3 regions of the Gibbsiella quercinecans genome follow, and region 1 is predicted to be linked to each of the others. Evidence: riboswitches for the same ligand, from Rfam matches in the RefSeq annotation. Region 1 holds a riboswitch; each other region holds the start of a gene.
What was found. Region 1 has a riboswitch for thiamine pyrophosphate ahead of thiC (phosphomethylpyrimidine synthase ThiC). Riboswitches for the same ligand answer to the same signal wherever they lie in the genome.

Region 1 (6,815 bases):
CAGCGGTGACTGAAATCATCGGCCATTACAGTGCCCTCGCGGGTGGGTTAAGAAATGCGGTCAGCGGGCTGGTCGCCGCCGCGTGGGCCTGGCTGCCGCCAAGGCCGGCGGTGCGCGCCCGTTCGCCGGCTTCCAGCGCCAGCCGGAAGGCCTGCGCCATGTTGACCGGATCGCGCGCCACGGCAATCGCGGTATTGACCAATACCGCATCGGCGCCCAACTCCAGTGCCGCCAGCGCGTGGCTGGGGGCGCCGATGCCGGCGTCCACCACTACCGGCACCTTGGCCTGCTCAATGATTATCTCCAGAAAGTCGCGGGTGCGCAGGCCACGGTTGGAGCCGATCGGCGCGCCGAGCGGCATCACCGCTGCGCAACCGGCTTCCTCTAACCGTTTGCACAGCACCGGATCGGCGCCGCAGTACGGCAGCACCACGAACCCTTCTTTAACCAGGGTTTCCGCGGCTTTCAGCGTTTCGACGGCGTCGGGCAGCAGGTATTTCACGTCCGGGTGGATCTCCAGCTTGATCCAGTGGGTGCCAATGGCTTCGCGCGCCAGCCGGGCGGCGAACACCGCTTCCGCTGCCGTTTTGGCGCCGGAGGTGTTGGGCAACAGCTTAATGCCCAACTGCTGCAACGGAGCCAGAATGGCGTCATTGCCGCCTTGCAGATCCACACGTTTCATCGCCATGGTCACCAACTGCGAGCCGGAAGCCTGTATTGCAGCCAGCATCAACGCCGGCGTCGCGAACTTGCCGGTGCCGGTGAACAGGCGTGAGGTAAAAGAAGTATCGGCGATTTGCAACATATCAGCCTCCGGCAATCGCTTGAAATAACAGAATATCATCGCCATCCGCTACCAGATGGTCGGCCCATTCGGCGCGCGGGATGATGGTTTGATTAATTGCCAATGCGGTGCCGGGCTGCTGGTATTCCAACTGTTCGAGCAGGGCATTGACGGTGAGCGGCTGCGCCAGCGCAATCGGCCGTTCGTTGAGCGTGATCTTCATACGGCACCTCCGCAGACCGGGCAGTTGCCGGCCTTGCTCAACTGCAGCGTGCTCCAGCTCTGCTGCCTGCCGTCAAACAGCCGCAGTTTGCCGCTTTGCGTGCAAGGCATACCGACCAGCATTTTGATGGCTTCCAGCGCCTGCAACGTGCCGATCACGCCCACCACCGGCCCCAGCACGCCGGCGGTGCGGCAGTTGCGCTGCGGCTCGGCTTGCTCCGGGTACAGGCAGGCATAGCAGCCATGGGGATAGGGGGGCTCAAGCACCAGCAGTTGGCCGCTGAAGCCGACGGCGCTGCCGCTGATCAGCGGCTTGCCCGCCGCCACGCAGGCCGCATTGACCGCGTGCCGGGTGGCCATATTGTCGCAACAGTCGAGAATCAGATCGGCGCGTGCTACGGCGCGCGCAAGCGCATCGCCCTGTAGCCGTTGTTCGATGGCTATCGATTCCACCAGGGGGTTCAGCGCCTGCAATTGCCGCTGTGCCAGCCGCGCTTTGGCCTGCGGGATATCGGCGCTGCGATACAGGATTTGCCGTTGCAGATTCGTCAGGTGCAGTTGGTCGTCATCGGCCAGCAGCAGGGTGCCGACGCCGGCGGCGGCCAGATAGAGCGCCGCCGGCGATCCCAACCCGCCAAGCCCGACGATCAGGACGCTGGCCCGTTTTAACCGTTCCTGCCCTGCCGGGCCGATATCTTCCAGCAGCAACTGGCGGCTGTAGCGTAAAAATTCGCTATCGGAAAGTGTCGCTTCGTTATGCATCGCGTCACTCCTTGCCTTCAATCAGCCGCAGCAGTTCGGCGGTGGCGGCGCGCCAATCCGCGGCCTGGGTAATGGCGCTGACCACGGCGATGCTGCCCACGCCGCAGGCTAATACGCCAGGCACGCGATCAATGCTGATGCCGCCGATCGCCACTGTCGGGTAGCCGGATAACCCCGCAACGTGTCGTTTCAGTTCGGCCAACCCTTGTGGGGCCGAGGGCATCTCTTTGGTTTGCGTCGGGAAAATATGCCCAAGCGCAATGTAAGAGGGGCGCACGGCAATGGCCCGTTTCAGCTCGGCGTCGTCATGGGTGGATACCCCCAGGCGCAACCCTGCCCGATGGATGGAGGCCAGATCGGCGCTATCCAAATCCTCTTGGCCAAGATGGACGCCATAAGCCTGATGTTTGATCGCCAACCGCCAGTAATCATTGATGAACACACGGGCGTTGCTGCGCTTGCCAAGGGCGATAGCGGCGGCAATGTCGTCTTCCACCTGCGCTTCCGGCTGGTCTTTGATGCGCAGTTGCAAGGTGGTGACGCCCGCGCCCAGCAGGCGTTCAATCCATTCCACGCTGTCGACCACCGGATACAGGCCCAGCCTGTGCGGCGTTGCCGGGAAAGCGGATGCGAATTCAGTCATGGTTTTCCTCCTGCAGCGCGCTCGCGCTGTGGTACAGCTCGCTACCGCGGGCGCGGAACTCGCTGGACATCTTTTCCATGCCGGAAAGAATCTCAATCGGTTTGGCGGCTTCCTGGGCGGCGGCGTAGTCGCGCACCTCCTGCGAAATTTTCATCGAGCAAAACTTCGGCCCGCACATTGAGCAAAAATGAGCGACCTTGCCGGACTCCTGCGGCAGGGTTTCGTCGTGGTAGGCGCGTGCGGTTTCCGGATCCAACGCCAGGTTGAACTGATCCTCCCAGCGGAATTCAAAGCGTGCCTTGGACATGGCGTTATCGCGGATCTGCGCCCCTGGGTGCCCTTTAGCCAGATCGGCGGCATGAGCGGCGATTTTGTAGGTGATCAGCCCCTGTTTCACGTCCTCTTTGTTCGGCAGCCCCAGGTGCTCTTTGGGCGTGACGTAGCACAACATCGCGCAGCCGAACCAGCCGATCATGGCCGCCCCGATGCCGGAGGTGAAGTGATCGTAACCCGGTGCGATATCGGTGGTCAGCGGCCCCAGGGTGTAGAACGGCGCCTCGTGGCAGTGCTCCAGCTCTTCGGTCATATTGCGGCGGATCATCTGCATCGGCACGTGCCCCGGCCCTTCGATCATCACCTGCACGTCATATTCCCAGGCGATTTTGGTTAATTCCCCCAGGGTGTGCAGCTCGGCGAACTGGGCTTCGTCGTTGGCGTCCTGGATGGAGCCTGGGCGCAGGCCGTCGCCCAGCGACAACGCCACGTCATAGGCGGCGCAGATCTCGCAGATCTCGCGGAAGTGTTCATACAGGAAACTTTCCTGGTGATGCGACAGGCACCATTTCGCCATGATCGAACCGCCGCGCGACACGATGCCGGTCAGGCGCTTGGCGGTCATCGGCACATAGCGCAGCAACACCCCGGCGTGGATGGTGAAGTAATCGACTCCTTGTTCCGCCTGCTCCAGCAGGGTGTCGCGGAACATTTCCCAGTTTAGGTTTTCCGCCACGCCGTTTACTTTCTCCAGCGCCTGGTAAATCGGCACGGTACCAATCGGCACCGGGCTGTTGCGTAAGATCCACTCGCGCGTTTCATGGATGTAGCGGCCGGTGGAGAGATCCATCACCGTATCGGCGCCCCAGCGGGTCGACCACACCAGCTTTTCCACTTCTTCCTCAATGGAGGAAGACACCGCCGAATTGCCGATATTGGCGTTGACCTTCACCAGAAAATTACGGCCAATGATCATCGGTTCAGATTCGGGGTGGTTGATATTGGCGGGGATGATGGCGCGGCCGGCGGCCACTTCCTGGCGCACGAACTCCGGTGTAATGGCCGGTGGCAGGTTTGCTCCCCAAGATTGCCCCGGATGTTGCTGGCGCAATACCGCGCCGCGGATGCGTTCACGGCCCATGTTTTCCCGGATGGCGATAAACTCCATTTCCGGCGTGATGATGCCGCGGCGGGCATAGTGCAGCTGGGTGACGCATTTGCCCGGTTGGGCTTTGCGCGGCAGCGGCAGGTGTTCAAAGCGCAGGTGATCCAGCCCTTCGTCCGCCAGGCGCTGTTGGGTAAAGCCGGAGCTAACGCCATTGAGGGTTTCGGTGTCGTCGCGTTCGGTGATCCAGGCGGCGCGCAGTTTCGCCAGGCCATGACGCACGTTCAGCTCAGCATCGGGATCGCCGTACGGGCCGGCGGAATCATAAACCGGGATCGGTTCGTTCTGTTCGTATTGGGGCTGCTCTTTACTGCCGCCGATGAGCGTGGGGCTGAGCTGGATTTCCCGCATTGGCACCTGCAAATCGCTGCGCGAACCCTGCAGGTAAATACGACGTGAATTGGGAAAGACAACGCCTTGCAACGAATGAATAAACTGCTGCGCGTCGTCGCGCTGTTGTTTACGGGCACGGGGCTTGTTTATCGTAGACATAGCAAATTCCTACCAGTGTGGTGAGTTGGGAAAATTGCTTGTCTGGAGCTCGGAGGGAGTAACGATGGTGGCCGGTAAGCAGGTCCCCGGTGGTGTGGGGCGCCCTGGCACGGCAATAGATTACTCTTGTTCCCTTCGCGGGTGTTAACCCGATCAGGTTCCGCGGATCCCGAATTAACGGTCTCAGCCTGGCTGATAAACAGCGCTAGGCACTCCGACAAGATGCCCTCAGTATAGGAGGGTGATTAGAAACTACAAGTGCTACCCGTCATGTTTTGGCTTGGCCGGTGGTTAATGTTGCACCGGGCGCTCCAGCATGTCGGCGGGGTTCGCCGCCTGCCGATTCTGCTGCCAGGCTTGCACAGCTAATTGAATCAGCTGATCTTCCAGCTCAAAGCGCGCCTCAAGCATTTCGCCAATATCGGACAGCGACTGATGAAACGCCAGGCAAAGATCGTCATCCATCTCGGCTTTGCTATAACGATCGTGAAATGCCATTATTTGTTCAGTGTTGTGCTGTAGTTTTGGATAAATGCGCGTTGCCTGCGTGCTCTCCAGGCTGGCCGCCCCTTCAACCTGCTGAATGATTTTATCGTAGATATGAAAGTGCCCCGCAGAGAGATAATCCAACAGGTTATGGCACAAGTTCTCCAGCGCTTTTTCATTCAGCGGCGTATGCTTCCCTTTATTCGGTTTAACGCCGACCAGGGTGTAATAGGCGACCAGTAACTGTTTGCGGGCCTGCAACCATTGATCAACCAGGTCATTATTGCCGCCCACATTTTGCGTCAGGCTTTCCAAACGGTTGAGCATATTGGGCTCCCTGCGTGAATAATAAATTTTTAATGTAAAACATTAGGATCGGTAGAGTGTCAGTAAAGCAGAGGTTGTGCAATAACGCTATGGAATTTGCATTAACAGGTAATGAACAGGGCTGGTGGATCGTCAGCCAGCAAAGCAAGCTTTGGTTGCCGAACGGCGAGCTGCCGTTTGGCTCGGCGCAACAGTTTTCGCTGCGCGGCCTTTTGGCACGCCAGATCGGCGAATGGGAAGGCGCGCCGGTGTGGCTGGTGCGCCACGGCATGAAGCAGGGGATGAGCTCGGTGCGGCAACTGCTTGAGCAGGAGCGCGGGCTGTTCCAAATGGCCGGCCGCGGGGTGCAACTGGCGGATTTTTACCATTCCCACCGCTTCTGTGGCTACTGCGGCCACGAAATGCATCATAGCCGCACCGAAAGCGCCTGCCTGTGCGCCAACTGCCATCAACGCTACTATCCACAGATTGCTCCCTGCGTGATCGTGGCTATCCGCCGCGGTGATGAGATTCTGCTGGCGCAGCATGTGCGGCACCGGGGCGGCATCCACACCGTGCTGGCGGGCTTTGTGGAAGTGGGCGAGACGTTGGAGCAGGCGGTGGCGCGCGAAGTGATGGAAGAAAGCCGCATTGAAATCAAAAACCTGCGCTATGTGGCTTCGCAGCCCTGGCCGTTCCCCAATTCGTTGATGATGGCGTTCATGGCCGATTATCATCAGGGCGAACTTCAGCACGATCCCTCAGAACTGCTGAGTGCCGGCTGGTATCGTTACGATCGTTTGCCGATGTTGCCGCCGCCGGGCACGGTGGCGCGCCGGCTGATTGAAGACACGCTGGCGCTGTGCCGGGCAGAATAATGTACACTATTTGCGATAAATTACAGGCCAATAGGAACCCTAGATGACCGAGTTGAAGAACGATCGCTACCTGCGCGCGCTGCTGCGGCAGCCGGTGGATGTGACGCCCGTATGGATGATGCGCCAGGCCGGCCGCTATTTGCCGGAGTACAAGGCCACGCGTGCCCAGGCGGGGGATTTCATGTCCCTGTGCAAAAACGCCGAGCTGGCCTGTGAAGTGACGCTACAGCCGCTGCGCCGGTATGCGCTGGATGCCGCGATCCTGTTCTCTGACATTTTGACTATTCCTGACGCCATGGGGCTGGGGCTGTATTTTGAAGCCGGCGAAGGCCCGCGTTTTACCCACCCGATCGCCTGCCGGGCCGATGTGGACAAGCTCCCGGTGTTCGATCCGGAGATCGAACTGGGCTATGTGATGAACGCGGTGCGCACCATCCGCCGGGAACTGCAAGGCGAAGTGCCGCTGATCGGTTTTTCCGGTAGCCCATGGACGCTGGCCACCTACATGGTGGAAGGCGGCAGCAGCAAAGCCTTCACCAAGCTCAAAAAAATGATGTATGCCGATCCGCAGGCCCTGCACCTGCTGCTGGATAAGGTGGCCGACAGCGTGATCCTGTATCTGAATGCGCAAATCAAGGCCGGCGCCCAGGCGGTAATGCTGTTTGATACCTGGGGCGGGGTGCTGACGGGCAGGGACTACCGTGAGTTCTCGCTGCACTATATGCACAAGATCGTCGATGGCCTGCTGCGTGAAAACGAAGGCCGCCGTGTGCCCGTCACCCTGTTCACCAAGGGCGGCGGGCA
Region 2 (6,815 bases), 1.9 Mb from region 1:
AAACACTTTCCACTCTTCTTTAGTGGCTGTTGCAACTATCCCTATATTAAATAATTTCTATCTATCTCATGTTTTCCTTGCTGAAGTTTGTCCTTCATCAATTGAAAGCTCGTATAATTGAAATTCAATATGTTTACTTATTAATTCAGCCAGTTGAGGTGAATGGCTTGTAAGCCAGATTTGTGAATATTGACTGGCTTCTGATATTAAATTTGCTAACGCAGGTAGCATTTGAGGGTGAAGGCTATTCTCTGGTTCATTGAGTACAATTAATGAAGGCGGGCGTGGGCTCAACAGAGCCACGGCCAGGCATAAAAATCTGATAGTGCCATCAGACATCTCGTTTATATGCAGTGGCCGAGATAATCCTTTACGATTCATCATCATGTTAAATCTGGCTTTGTCATTTATGCAAAAAAAGGAACACTCTGGGAAAGCGTCATGCAGTATCTCAGTTAAAAGTTCAATGTGGCCAATTTCGACAATGGTTTGATAAGCAGCGGCAAGATTTCTACCATCACTGGCTAAAATTGGCGACCTAAATCCAACTTGTGGTTGCCTAATTGCGGATTTTCGCGAAACGTCAAATTCATGATAAAAACGCCAATTACGAATAGTCTCTTTGGTCTGCGATATTTCGGGATAAAGATGTGGCTCACTGAGTTGGCTAAATAAAGATTCATTTTCATAAATATAACCTGCATGTGTTACTTTATCTCCATTTATATCAGATAATACTACGGCTTGATTTTTCCTGCGTAAGATCTGAGACGATGGTCTACGATTATATCCAGCAAGCCATATGTTTTCTTCTTTTATCACTGGATCTAATTCGAAGAGTGTTTTAAAGCGAAGTTTGTCTGGAAAACCGATCTGCAGTTCATACTCGAAGTCTTCCGTTTCGCATGATAACAGCAACCTGCGAGCGCTGTGGTTTGATCTCGAAATCCCTGTCCACATAGCATTTTCTATGCCACCTTCATCACTTAACAACGACGAAAGCTGATTTGTAGCTGCACCGGATAAAAGGTGAATAGCTTTATAAAGGTTTGATTTCCCACAGCCATTTGGGCCAAAAATGATATTAAGCTTATCGAGTTCCAATGAGAGGTTTTTAATCGAGCGATAGTTCTCTATATGGATGTTTTTTATCATGTTAAATCACTCTCTGCGCATTATTTTCGTTAGTGAAAATAGTTCATACCTTGAAAGGAGAAGCAAAAGATAACCGCCGCTTTGATTTTGATTCATTACCTTCCTTAACGAATTTATGTTGTTATCTTTATCATTTTCGAAAAAAAGAGTAAAAATAAATTTTGCCAAATAGTTTACTCATTGTGTCTGCACATCAAAGCTAGGTCGTGCCCGCCTATGCGCAACCTACCCCCTTTGTATACATATCTGCATGCTTGGTAATGTTTTTATCTACGTTATGGCCAAGCTTTCTGTATCCCGCCACATGCCACCAATGATTTACAACCCTTGCCGCTGGCAGTATCCTGTTTAGAACTTAATAAAGTTTTAAGTGAAAATTTACAGATTTATCAAAGACTCGGGGTGCCTTTGTGCAATGCGCATTGGCTGAGATTTTACCCGTATTACCTGAACTGGATAATGCCAGCGTAGGGAAGTCTCGGTGCCCCAACCGGTGCCCGCCTTCTTGAACGCCGGTTGGGAGGATTATGAACGCTCGACCAGATACCTTAGCCGGCGCACGCGCCGCGGCCTGTTTCCACCAATTCAAACAACACCCACCGCTGGTGCATTGCCTGACCAATGATGTCGTGCAGTCGTTAACGGCCAATGTACTGTTGGCGTTAGGCGCTTCGCCGGCGATGGTGGTAGAGCCCAGCGAAGCGGCGGAGTTCAGCGGCATTGCCAGCGCGCTGCTGGTGAATATTGGCACGCTAACCGAAGCCAGTGCAGCAGCCATGCTGGCCGCCGTTAAGGCGGCGAACCAGGCGGGTACCCCTTGGGCGCTGGATCCGGTGGCGGTGGGTGGGTTGCGCTATCGCACCGAGTTTGCCCGGCAATTATTAACGCTAAAGCCGGCGGCAATTCGCGGTAACGCATCGGAAATTATGGCGCTGAGCGGCCAGCGGGGCGGTGGGCGCGGGGTGGACAGCACCGACGATTCACTGGCGGCACTGCCCGCTGCGCAGGCGTTAGCAAGTACCAGCGGCGCCGTGGTGGCGGTAACCGGCGAAATTGATTATGTCACGGATGGTGTGCGCAGTTGGGCGGTAACCGGTGGCGATGCGCTGATGACGCGGGTCGTGGGTACCGGCTGTTCACTGTCTGCGGTGGCGGCGGCGTTTTGTAGCCTGCCGGGGGCGCGCCTTGATAACGTCGCGACGGCCTGCCGAGTGATGGCGTTATGCGGTCAGCGGGCCTGCGCGATAGCGGCGGGGCCAGGCAGTTTTACGCCGGCCTTCCTCGATGCGTTGTACCAACTGCGCGCGGAGGATCTGCAATGAAACGGATTAATGCGTTGACGATTGCAGGCACCGATCCCAGCGGCGGCGCCGGCATCCAGGCAGATTTGAAAACCTTCTCGGCGCTTGGCGCATACGGCACCAGCGTGATTACCGCGCTGGTGGCGCAGAATACGCGTGGCGTGCAGTCGGTGTATAACATCGCGCCGGAATTTGTGGCGGCGCAGATGGATTCCGTGCTGAGCGATGTGCGTATCGACAGCGCTAAAATAGGCATGTTGGCCAATGCCGAGATCGTGCAGGCAGTGGCGGAACGTTTGCGCCGCTATCAGCCGCCTTTTGTCGTGCTGGATACGGTGATGCTGGCTAAAAGCGGCGATCCCTTATTGGCGCCGGAGGCGGTGGCGGCCATCCGCCAGCTTCTTTTGCCGCAGGTGGCGATAATTACCCCGAACCTGCCGGAGGCCGCCGCTTTGCTGGGCTGCGCCCCGGCGGAAAACGAACGGCAAATGCGCGAGCAGGGCAGAGCGCTTTTGGCCCTAGGGTGCAAAGCGGTGTTGATCAAGGGCGGACATTTGAGCGAGCAGGAAAGCCCGGATTGGTTGTTTAGCGCCGAAGGGGAGCGGCGTTTCACCGCGCCGCGCGTTGCCACGCGCCACACTCACGGCACGGGCTGCACGCTGTCTGCGGCGCTGGCGGCGTTGCGGCCACGCCATGCTAACTGGGCGGAGGCGGTGGCAGCAGCTAAGGACTATCTGCAAAAGGCGTTGGAACAGGCGGATACGCTGGAGGTCGGGCACGGTATTGGCCCGGTGCATCATTTCCATGCCTGGTGGTGATTGCGGTTTCCATTCTGGTTTCTGCCAGTGGAAGGGGGCAAGGGTTTTCCCCTCACCCCGGCCCTCTCCCAAGGGAGAGGGGGGCAGAGTTGGCCTGGGGCGTTTTTCCCCTCACCCCGGCCCTCTCCCAAGGGAGAGGGGGCAGAGTTGGCCTGGGGCGTTTTTCCCCCTCACCCCGGCCCTCTCCCAAGGGAGAGGGGGTAGAGTTGGCCTGGGGCGTTTTCCCCCTCACCCCGGCCCTCTCCCAAGGGAGAGGGGGCAGAGTTGGCCTGGGGCTTTTTTCCCCCTCACCCCGGCCATCTCCCAAGGGAGAGGGGGCAGAGTTGGCCTGGGGCGTTTTTCCCCCTCACCCCGGCCTCTCCCAAGGGAGAGGGAGCAGAGTTGGCCTGGGGCGGTTAGCTAATTCCGGCCTGGTGCAGATCGTGCAGGTTGATGGCGCCAACCAGCACGCCATCCAGATCAACCACCGGCGCGGCGCTGATATGTTGCTGATGCAGCGCTTCCAGCGCCTCGCCCGCACGCCACTGTTCCGGCAGGCGGTAGCCGGGGCGGGTGATCGCCGGGGCCAGGCTGTCGTTAAGTGAGTTGCCTTTGACCAGCCAGCGGCGCAGGTCGCCGTCGGTAAACACCCCCACGACTTTTTGCTGTGCGTCGCATACCGCCACCAGCCCAAGCCCGGTGCGGCTTAGCTCCAACATGGCGGCCATTATGTCGGCATCTTCACTGACTTTGGGCAGGCGATCGTCGGTGCGCATCAGGTGATGCACGCGGTTAAGCAGGCGGGCGCCCAGGCTGCCGCCGGGATGTGAACGGGCGAAATCCTCGGCGTTGAAACCACGCTGGCGCATTAGCGCCATGGCTAACGCGTCGCCGATCATCAGCGTGTTGACGGCGCTGGAGGTGGGGGCCAGGCCCATCGGGCAGGCTTCGCGCTCCACGCTGATATCCAGCAGGCAGGCGGCGGCCTGCGCCAGCGGCGATTCTTTACCGCCGGTAATGGCGATCACCGGGATCTGGCTTTCCGCCAGCAGCGGCAGGATCAAATCCAGCTCTTTGGCGCGCCCGGAATAAGAGATAAAAATCACCACGTCTTGTTTGCTGATCATGCCCAGATCGCCGTGCAGCGCTTCCGCCGGGTGGACGAAAAAGGCCGGCGTGCCGGTGCTGGCGAGTGAAGCGGCGATTTTCTTGCCGATATGGCCGGACTTACCGATGCCGGAAATCACCGCTTTGCCGCGGCAGTGCAGCAGCAGCTCACAGGCACGTACAAAGTTGCCGTCCAGCCTGGCCAACAGGCGCTGCGCTTCGGCCAGTTCGATCTCCAGGGTTTCGCGGGCAAAATTGAGTAGCGCATCGGCTTTATGCATTGCGGCCTCCAACCAGAATGGTCTTGATCCCTCTTTCCTGCAGGGCGGTGAGGTAATCCGGGGGAATGTCATTATCGGTGATTAAGGTATCAACCATGCCCAATTCGCACACCACGTTTGGGCTTTTGCGGCCGAATTTGGAGGAATCCACCAGCAGGATGATGCGGCTGGCGGCTTCGCACATGGCCTTGCTGACGTTGTGTACTTCGTTGAAGGTGGTCACGCCGGCGTTAAGGTCCACCCCATCGGCGCCGATGAACAGTTTATCGAAACTGAACTGATGAAAGGCGGATTCCGCCAGGCTGCCGTGGAACGAAGCCGATTTTTTGCGGTAGGTGCCGCCAGGCATCAGGATGGTTTGATCGTTATCCAGCTCCACCAGCGCGTTAACGATATGCAGGCTGTTGGTCATTACCGTGATGTTGTTGAACTGCGCCAGGTGCGGCACCATTTGCAGCACCGTGCTGCCGGCGTCGAAAATCAGCGAATCGCCGTCGTTGATCAGTTTGGCGGCGGCATGGGCAATCTGGCGTTTTTTTTCGGTATTGATGTGGGTTTTGCGATCGATGGGCTGATCGCCGTCATCGCGGCTGAGCACTACGCCGCCGTAGGTACGGATAACCGCGCCTTCCTCCTCCAGCAGGGTGAGATCCTTACGGATAGTGGTGCCGGTGGTGGAGAAATGTTCGGCTAAAACGTCTACCGCCGTTTTGCCATGCCGCTGTAGATACTCGAGGATGGCGGCCTGCCGCTGCTTTGGTTTCATAGCGATTCCTGTTCACAAGAGTTAAACATTCCCTCCAGCGAAGTGTTCACTATGAAAGGTAATGTCTTTTAATGTGAAAATATCATGTTTTCGGTGCGATCGCTAACGTTAGTGCTATTTGGCATTGCCGATCCTTAGGGAAGATCACATTCGGGCGTAAATCCCGCTGATGTAAACCATGCAGGCGGGGAAGGGGCTTGGGTTGGGCGAAGATGGTCAGGCCGCGCATAATCATGCTGCCGCACACCCGCTGTTGGGCGTCAAACGCCAGCGCCAGCACCACGCGCGGGCGCATCCGGCCGCCGCTGCGCCCAACGCCGACGGCGCCAAGCCGGCAAAGCCGCGCGAATGCACGGTTGAAACGTTGTAACTGCCACCAGCCGAGGGCGATTTGCATCAGCCAGGCGATAATAGCGAAAGTAATCAAGGCGCTGCTCATGGTTGCTCCTGGATACGTGCCCCGGCCAATCGCGGCCGGGGCGTTAGGGTTAAAACATCACCTGGCCGCCGGTGATGTTGATTGACTGGCCGGTGCAGTACGCGGCTTTATCGCTGGCGTAGAACAGCAATGTGTTCAGCACGTCCTGGTAATCACAACCGCGTTTCAACGGCACTTTATCGATATAGTACTGTTCAACCTCTTCCGGTTTGATGCCGAGCTTTTGCGCATACTGTGGCAGCAATGACTGGAACATCGGCGATTTCAGCAGGTTGCCCAGCATCAGCGAATGAACGGTAATGCCGTATTCCGCCAGATCGAGCGCCAGCGACTGGGTCAACCCCACGCCGCCGAACTTGGCGGCGCTGTAGCCGGAGTTGTGCTTGCTGCCGACCTTGCCGGATTTTGAATTGATCTGGATGATGCGGCCCGCCACGCCGTCGCGGATCATCAGGCGAGAGAACTCGCGGGCGCAGAGGAAATACCCCACCAGGTTAACTTGCAGCGAGCGATCGAAATCCCCCAGCAGGAAATCGGTGATCGGCGCTGCCTTGGCGAGGCCGGCGCTGTACACCAGCAGATTCGCCCCGCCGAAGGCGTTATCCACCGCTTGGGCCAGCGCGATGACGCTGGCCTCATCGGTGGCGTCGGCCTGGAACCCCACGGCGCTGCCTGCGCCGTACTCTTCATTGATTTGCTGTGCCACCTGATGGGCGTTGTCGGCATTCAAATCGGCCACCGCCACGCGATAACCGGCCTGTGCCAGGCCTTGGCAAAGGAATGCGCCTAACGTTTGGCCACCGCCAATCACTACAGCTACTTCAGACATGGTCTACTCCTTATGCGATAAATTTCAGCGTACTGCCTAACGGTATATCTGCCGGCGTGGGGCCGGATACGTGGATTGAGCCGGGAAATTCTGCTAACGCTTCACCATCGAAGCGCACCGTAACGTGGCCCAGTTCGCGC
Region 3 (6,815 bases), 310 kb from region 1:
ACCCTACGGCGCGTTGCCGACGACCACCACCACACGAACGACCACAGCCGCGGCAGGTTGCGCGGTGTTTAGTAGGGCCGAAGTCAGTGCAGATGCGATCACAGGGAACCTTAAGTATCAACAATAATAGTCAGGCAACATAAAAGCACAGGTGCCCAACGGGAACAACAGATTTATAGGTGGACACCTAAGAAATGCGCGCTAGATCACGGCTGTACCGGTATGCCCAGGATCTGCGCTTCAGGAGCACGGCCCTCCACCAGCGCCTGAGTCGGGCCGTCGTAATAAATCCGGCCGTCAACCACCAACAGCGTTCGCTTGGCGATGCGGGCGGCATCGTCCAGATTATGCGAAACCATCAGCAGCGTGAGCTGGCGCTGGTGACAGACGTTCTGCAACAGTTGCAGCATCTCGCTGCGTAGCGCCGGATCGAGCGCCGAGAAAGGCTCGTCCAGCAGCAGGATCGGCCGTTGCCGCACCAGGCAGCGCGCCAGTGCTGCCCGCTGGCGCTGGCCGCCGGAAAGCTGCGACGGCAGGCGTTGCAAATGTTCTTCCAGCCCGACCTGGGCGGCAATCTGCGCCAACTGCCGTTTTTGTTCGCTGTTCAGCCGCAGGCCGGGGTTAAGCCCCAGCCCAATATTTTGGGCGACGGTCAGGTGAGCGAACAGGTTGTTTTCCTGGAACAGCATGGAGACCGGGCGTTTGGCGGGCGGAGTGGCGGTGTGATCCTCGCCCGCCAGCAACAACCGGCCGCTGGCCGCCGGCAGAAAGCCGGCGATCAGGCTGAGCAGGGTGCTTTTGCCCGCGCCGCTTGGCCCGAGCACCGCGACGCGTTCGCCCGGCTGGATATGCAGATCAAAGCGCATCGGTAGGTGTTCATACAGATAGGTCAATTTTTCAAGCGTCAGCATGGCGGCCCGGTAAGCGTTCAATCAGGGTAAACAGCAGGAAGCACAGCAGCAGCAACAGCAGTGCGGTCACGGCGCCGTCATGGCTGCGATAGGCACCAATTTGCTGGTACAGATAAAAAGGCAGGGTACGGAATTGCTCGTTGCCAAACAAGGCCACCACGCCAAAATCGCCGATAGACAGCACGCAGGCAAACGCCAGCGCCTGCGCCAGCGGCCGGCGCAGTGCTTTCAGTTCGATCCAGCGCAGCCGCTGCCAGCCGTGCATATCCAGCGACAGGCACAGGGGGTTATAGCGTTCCGCCAGATCGCGCATGGGGTTGTCGAGCACTTTTAGCGCGTAGGGGATCGCCATCAGCGCGTTGGTCAGGATCACCAGCCCATAGGGCGACTGCGGCAGGCCGAGGGTATCGTTCAGCAGCAGGAAAAAGCCGGTGGCCAGGACAATGCCCGGCATCGCCAGGATCACCATGCCGCTCAACTCCAGTGCCTGCCCCCAGCGCAAACGCTGCCGAAGTTTCAGTTCCCGGCTGCTCCACAGCAACAGCATCGTCAGGGTGACGCACAGCAAACCGGCAGCGATCGCGATGCGCAACGAGGTAAACAGCGCCTGCCAGAGGATCTGCTGTTGCAACACGCTCACCAGCGCCTGATTGGCGCCGTCGGCAATCACCGCCAGCAGCGGCGGCAGCAACAGCAGCAGGGCTGCGGTTATCAGCAGGCCGTCGGTGATGCGCCGCTGCAGGCTGTCTTCCGGGTTGCGCCAAAGCGCCGCCTGGGTCGCCCCCACCGGCAGCGCCTGGCTCAGGCGCTGGCTAAGCAGCACCAGCCCCAGGCAACAGGCCATCTGGATCAACGCCAGCAGGGCGGCGCGGCTAAGATCGTAGTCGTAGCTCAGCGCCTGATAAATCGCCAGTTCAATGGTGGTGGCCTGCGGGCCGCCGCCCAGCGCCAGCACGGTGGCAAAGCTGGCGAAGCAAAGCATGAAGATCAGCGCGCCGCTCGGCAGCAACTGGCGCCGCAGCGCGGGCCATTCGACGATGCGAAACTGCTGCCAGCCGTTCATGCCCAACTGGGCGGCCAGTTGGCGCTGTTCTACCGGGATATTTTCCAGCGCTTGCAGCAGCAGGCGGGTGGCGAGCGGGAGGTTGAAGAATAAATGGGCCAGCAGGATGCCCTGCAGGCCGTAAGGAGAGAAGTGATATTCCACGCCCAGCCAGCCGCACAGGGTGGCCAGCCAGCCCTGGCGGCCATAGACGCTGAGCAAGCCGAAGACCGCCACCAGCACCGGCAGCACCAGCGTCATGGCGCACAGCCGCAACAACATCGCGCGGCCGGGAAAGCGGCGCCGATAGAGCGCGCGCGCCAGCCAGATGGCAGGCAGCACCGAGATCAACGCGGAAAGAAGCGCCTGCCAGAAGGTGAAGCGCACCACATGCCACAGGTAGGCGTCGTGCCAGATTGCCGTGGTGTTGCTTGCCGGCGCGTGGTGCCACAGCGCGCCTATCGCCAGTGCGGCGATCAGCACGATCAGGCCGGCGGCCAGCAGGCCTGGCCGCAGCCAGCCGGGAATTAGCGGCTTACTGCGTTTTGCCATGCCCGGATCCACTCCCCTCGGTGTTGCGCCACATCTTCAGCACTGTACTGCAGCGCCACTTTCGGCACCGGCATTTGGTCAAAACCGGCCGGCAGCGTGGTGTTGATCACCGGGTACATCCAGTTACCGGTAGGAATGGTGTTTTGGAACGCCGGGGTCACCATGAACTGTAAAAAGCGCTCTGCCAATTGCGGATGCTTGCTGGCCTTCAGCTTACCGGCCACTTCCACCTGCAGATAATTGCCTTCGCTAAAGCTGGCAGCGGCATAACTGTCTTTCTTTTCTTCAATCAGGTGGTAGGCCGGCGAGGTGGTATAGCTAAGCACCAGATCGCCTTCCCCTTTCAGGAACAGGCCGTAGGCTTCGCTCCAGCCTTTGGTGACGGTGACGGTTTTTTTCGCCAACTGTTGCCAGGCCTGCGGCGCGCTGCCGCCGTACACTTTCTGCACCCACAGCAACAGGCCAAGCCCCGGGGTGCTGGTGCGCGGATCCTGATAGATGATTTTCCAGGGCTTATCGCTGCTCACCAGTTCTTTCAGACTCTGCGGCGGGTTTTTCAGTTTGTCTTTGTTGTAAACGAAGGCGAAGTAGCCGTAGTCGAACGGCACGAAGGTTTTATCATGCCAACCGCCGGGCAGCGTCAGCTTGCTGGTATCCACCGCGCTTGGCGCAAACAGGCCGGTTTGGCCTGCGGCCTGCAGCAGGTTGTTGTCCAGCCCCAGCACCACGTCGGCCGCGCTGTTTTTGCCCTCCAGCCGCAGGCGGTTAAGCAGCGAAACGCCATCCTCCAGCGCAACGAATTTCAGTTCGCAGCCGCAGTCTGCCTCAAAGGCTTTTTTCACCGCCGGGCCGGGGCCCCAATCGGCGGCGAAGGAATCATAGGTGTAAACCGTCAGCGTTTCTTTAGCCAACGCCGGCGCGCTGGCCAGCAACAATAGGCAGGGAAGTAATTTTTTGACCACTTTGCACTCCTGGGCGATAAGGGGCAAAGGTATCTGAGGGTGGGGTGAATGGTTAGTCAACGCGCCATGCTCAAATCCCTCCGCCGGTATGGACCGGATCAGGTTCGACGGGTTTGTTCTCAGCGGAAGAGATTGCCGCACGCCGGATAAACGCGCGCCGGGCACCTTTCCGCACCCCGTTGAGACGGCGTTATTGTAAAGATTAACGCACGTCGGCGAAAGCGGCTTCTTTCTTTGTTAGGCCTCAGGTGGGGCGAACCAGGCGGATTTAAAGTCAAACCAGCCCAGCGTATTCATCCGCACCCCGCGCATGCTGCGCTGGCCGTGTAACTGCAGCCAATGGTGAAATAACGGGTGTAGCTGATGGTGATGGACCAGGCGCCGACAGAATTCCGCCAACGGCAGCATATTGTCGTGCCACAGAGCGGCGTCCTGGTGGAGATCGTCATTCATGCAGTGCTTCAGCAGCGGCAGTTCATACAGCGTAGCAAAGAGCGAGAATTCCAGCGGCAGATAGAAATTTGCACTGCCCAGCCACAAATCGCTGACCGCGTTGCCCTGGTGCCAGGTAGCGTAGTCCACCACCTGAATATTCAGCCGGATGCCGTGCTGCGCCAGCAATGGCGCGATCGTCTGTTGGATGGCCTGGAATTCCGGGTGCTCGCTGTAAAAGGTCAGCGTCAGTTCGCGCAGGCCGGCGGGTTTTGGCTGCCGGGAAGGCGCACGGCAATGATGCCAGCGCGGCAATATGCCGTAGGCCGGCGACCAGTAGCGTTGATACTCCGGCCCGGCATTGTTCAACAGGGTGATTGGGTTAATCAGTTCGCACAGCCAACTGCGGGTGGCTTCATCCGCAGCCAGCGGCGAGCGTTGGTCGAATAACAGAAAGTAACAGCCCTCTTCCAGCCGGCTTTCCAGCTCATTTTTGCCGGTATCGTCCGCCTGCAACTGCACGCCCGCATATACCAATTCCTCGGTGATTTCCGGCAGTACCCAGATATTGACCTCGTCGATCAGGGCGCGGTAGCCGAAATAATCATCGAAAGCGTGAATCTTCATTTGGCTCTGGTGATTGCGCACCACCCGATAGGGCCCGGTGCCGACCGGGTGGCGGGCAAAGTCCGGCAGGCTTTGCCACTCATGCGGCAGGATCATGGCATGCACGCTGCCCAGCAGCCAGGGCAGCCAATAGTCTGGGCGGTGTAAGTGCACGTCGATCACATAAGGGGTGGGCGACGCGACCTTGGCCAGATGGGCGAACAAGGGTTGCGGGATCAGCCGGGTCAGCGAAGCGATCACGTCTTGCATTTCCAGTTCACGGCCGTGATGGAAATGAATCGCCGGGCGCAGGTAAAAACGCCAGTGCAAGGGTGTGATGGCTTGCCAGTGATGGGAAAGGTCGGGTTCCAGTTCCCCGTTTTCCTCATTTATCCGCGTCAGGCCATTAAAGATTTGCCGGGCCAGGTGGGTTTCCGAGCGGCGCAACGGCGAGCCGGGCAGCAGGTTATACAACTGGCGATAATAGAGCACGCGCAGGATATGCTTGCCTTGGCGGAAGCTGCGCCCCAGTTGGGAGAGCAGCATCTGGCGCACCACGTTTTTATCGCCGACCAGTTGCACCAGTTGATCGATCTTATCCTGCTCCAACAGTTCTTCGGCCCGCTGCTGCTGCAACGCCAGCCCGGTGTAATGAAAGGTGAGCTGCGAACGTTTGCCGCGCCCGGCTTCCGCTTGCCAGGTCAGCCAGCCTTGCTGCTGCATGGCGCTGAGCAGCGAGCGCACGTGGCGGCGCGAGCAGCTCAGCACCTCTGCCAGTTCTTGCAGCGTGGTTTCCATAGGCTGGCCGTGGCAGCACTGCCACAAGCGGATGAACTGCTGTTGCAAACGTGGGCTGGACATAAAAGAGGAACTCTCCGCGATCGATTCGTCAATTTATCTTTCCCTATATTACGCCGATAATTTTCCTCAATGAAGGCGTGGGGAGGTGGCTTATGACCGTTTTCTTATCTAAAGGTTTTTATCAGCGTTACTTTGACGCGGTTCGCCGCCAGAAGGCCGATTGGCTGAGCGTGGTGCCGGAACAGGCAAGGCTGGATACGCTGGCGCATTTAACCCAGTGGGATATGAGCAAACTGAGCGACGAGGAGTACCGGAAGCGTCTGTAATCGACCATCTTAAATGTTTCTGAGTAATGGTGCATTTCACCAGCCAGTGGGGCCATCCCACTGGTTTTTTTATTGCTTTATTCTCTTAGTGGCCTTCTGTAGCATGGGGTCTTCGCTTCAGCTCAGGGATGAATAAATGAAAGTTTCCCGCTGGTCGCCACGTCGTTTTAACCCCGTATTTGCCGCATTCCTGATTCTGGCCTTTCTGGCCGGTATCGCCGGTGCGTTGCAGGCACCAACGTTGAGTCTGTTTCTCACCACTGAAGTGAAGGTCAGGCCGCTGTGGGTGGGGCTGTTTTATACCATTAACGCCGTTGCCGGCATTATCGTCAGTTTTCTGCTGGCGAAACGCTCCGATACCCGTGGCGATCGGCGCAAGCTGATTCTGGTGTGCTGCCTGATGGCGGTGGGCAACTGCGTACTGTTCGCCTTCAACCGCGACTACCTGACGTTGATTACTCTGGGCGTGTTCCTGGCCGCGGTAGCCAATACCGCGATGCCGCAGATTTTTGCGCTGGCGCGTGAGTATGCGGACAGCTCGGCACGCGAGGTGGTGATGTTCAGCTCGGTGATGCGCGCCCAGCTTTCACTGGCCTGGGTGATTGGCCCACCGTTGTCGTTTGCTCTGGCGCTGAATTACGGTTTCACCGTGATGTTTCTGATTGCCGCGGGCATTTTTGTGCTCAGCGCGGTTTTGGTGTGGTTTGGGCTGCCCACGGTGCCGCGCGAAGCGCAAACCGGTAGCCTGAATGCCTCGCCGATTGCGCCGCCCAGCGCCTGGCGTAACCGCGATGTGCGGCTGTTGTTTTTGGCCTCGATGCTGATGTGGACCTGCAACACCATGTACATCATTGATATGCCGCTGTATATCACCCGCGAGCTGGGGCTGCCGGAAAGGCTGGCGGGGCTATTGATGGGCACGGCTGCCGGGCTGGAGATCCCGGCGATGCTGGTAGCGGGTTATCTGGTTAAACGCTTTGGCAAACGCAACATGATGCTGTTCGCCGTTGCGGCGGGCGTGCTGTTTTACGGCGGGCTGGTGCTGTTCAAATTCAAGACGGCGTTAATGGTGCTGCAACTGTTTAACGCCGTTTTCATCGGCATTGTCGCCGGTATCGGTATGCTCTATTTTCAGGATTTGATGCCAGGCCGGCCGGGGGCGGCCACCACCATGTTCACCAAC

Region 2: it holds a riboswitch for thiamine pyrophosphate, as region 1 does, so the genes downstream of both, thiM (hydroxyethylthiazole kinase) here and thiC (phosphomethylpyrimidine synthase ThiC) in region 1, are expected to answer to the same signal.
Region 3: it holds a riboswitch for thiamine pyrophosphate, as region 1 does, so the genes downstream of both, thiB (thiamine ABC transporter substrate binding subunit) here and thiC (phosphomethylpyrimidine synthase ThiC) in region 1, are expected to answer to the same signal.

Annotation. Positions count from the first base shown of each region.
Region 1 is NZ_CP014136.1:2,212,099-2,218,913, reverse strand. Features, by position in the region: gene thiH (2-iminoacetate synthase ThiH) at 1-26, opposite strand, end outside; gene ACN28Q_RS10290 (thiazole synthase) at 26-805, opposite strand; gene thiS (sulfur carrier protein ThiS) at 807-1,007, opposite strand; gene ACN28Q_RS10280 (HesA/MoeB/ThiF family protein) at 1,004-1,768, opposite strand; gene thiE (thiamine phosphate synthase) at 1,773-2,411, opposite strand; gene thiC (phosphomethylpyrimidine synthase ThiC) at 2,404-4,341, opposite strand; TPP riboswitch at 4,455-4,568, opposite strand; gene rsd (sigma D regulator) at 4,633-5,154, opposite strand; gene nudC (NAD(+) diphosphatase) at 5,244-6,011, shown strand; gene hemE (uroporphyrinogen decarboxylase) at 6,055-6,815, shown strand, end outside.
Region 2 is NZ_CP014136.1:4,071,926-4,078,740, forward strand. Features, by position in the region: gene ACN28Q_RS18680 (AAA family ATPase) at 67-1,155, opposite strand; TPP riboswitch at 1,544-1,646, shown strand; gene thiM (hydroxyethylthiazole kinase) at 1,683-2,477, shown strand; gene thiD (bifunctional hydroxymethylpyrimidine kinase/phosphomethylpyrimidine kinase) at 2,474-3,274, shown strand; gene gutQ (arabinose-5-phosphate isomerase GutQ) at 3,670-4,641, opposite strand; gene srlR (glucitol operon DNA-binding transcriptional repressor SrlR) at 4,634-5,407, opposite strand; gene gutM (transcriptional regulator GutM) at 5,490-5,846, opposite strand; gene srlD (sorbitol-6-phosphate dehydrogenase) at 5,896-6,675, opposite strand; gene srlB (PTS glucitol/sorbitol transporter subunit IIA) at 6,686-6,815, opposite strand, start outside.
Region 3 is NZ_CP014136.1:1,897,156-1,903,970, reverse strand. Features, by position in the region: gene ivbL (ilvB operon leader peptide IvbL) at 4-102, opposite strand; gene thiQ (thiamine ABC transporter ATP-binding protein ThiQ) at 207-911, opposite strand; gene thiP (thiamine/thiamine pyrophosphate ABC transporter permease ThiP) at 898-2,505, opposite strand; gene thiB (thiamine ABC transporter substrate binding subunit) at 2,481-3,467, opposite strand; TPP riboswitch at 3,525-3,656, opposite strand; gene sgrR (HTH-type transcriptional regulator SgrR) at 3,705-5,366, opposite strand; gene sgrT (glucose uptake inhibitor SgrT) at 5,459-5,632, shown strand; gene ACN28Q_RS08825 (sugar efflux transporter) at 5,769-6,815, shown strand, end outside.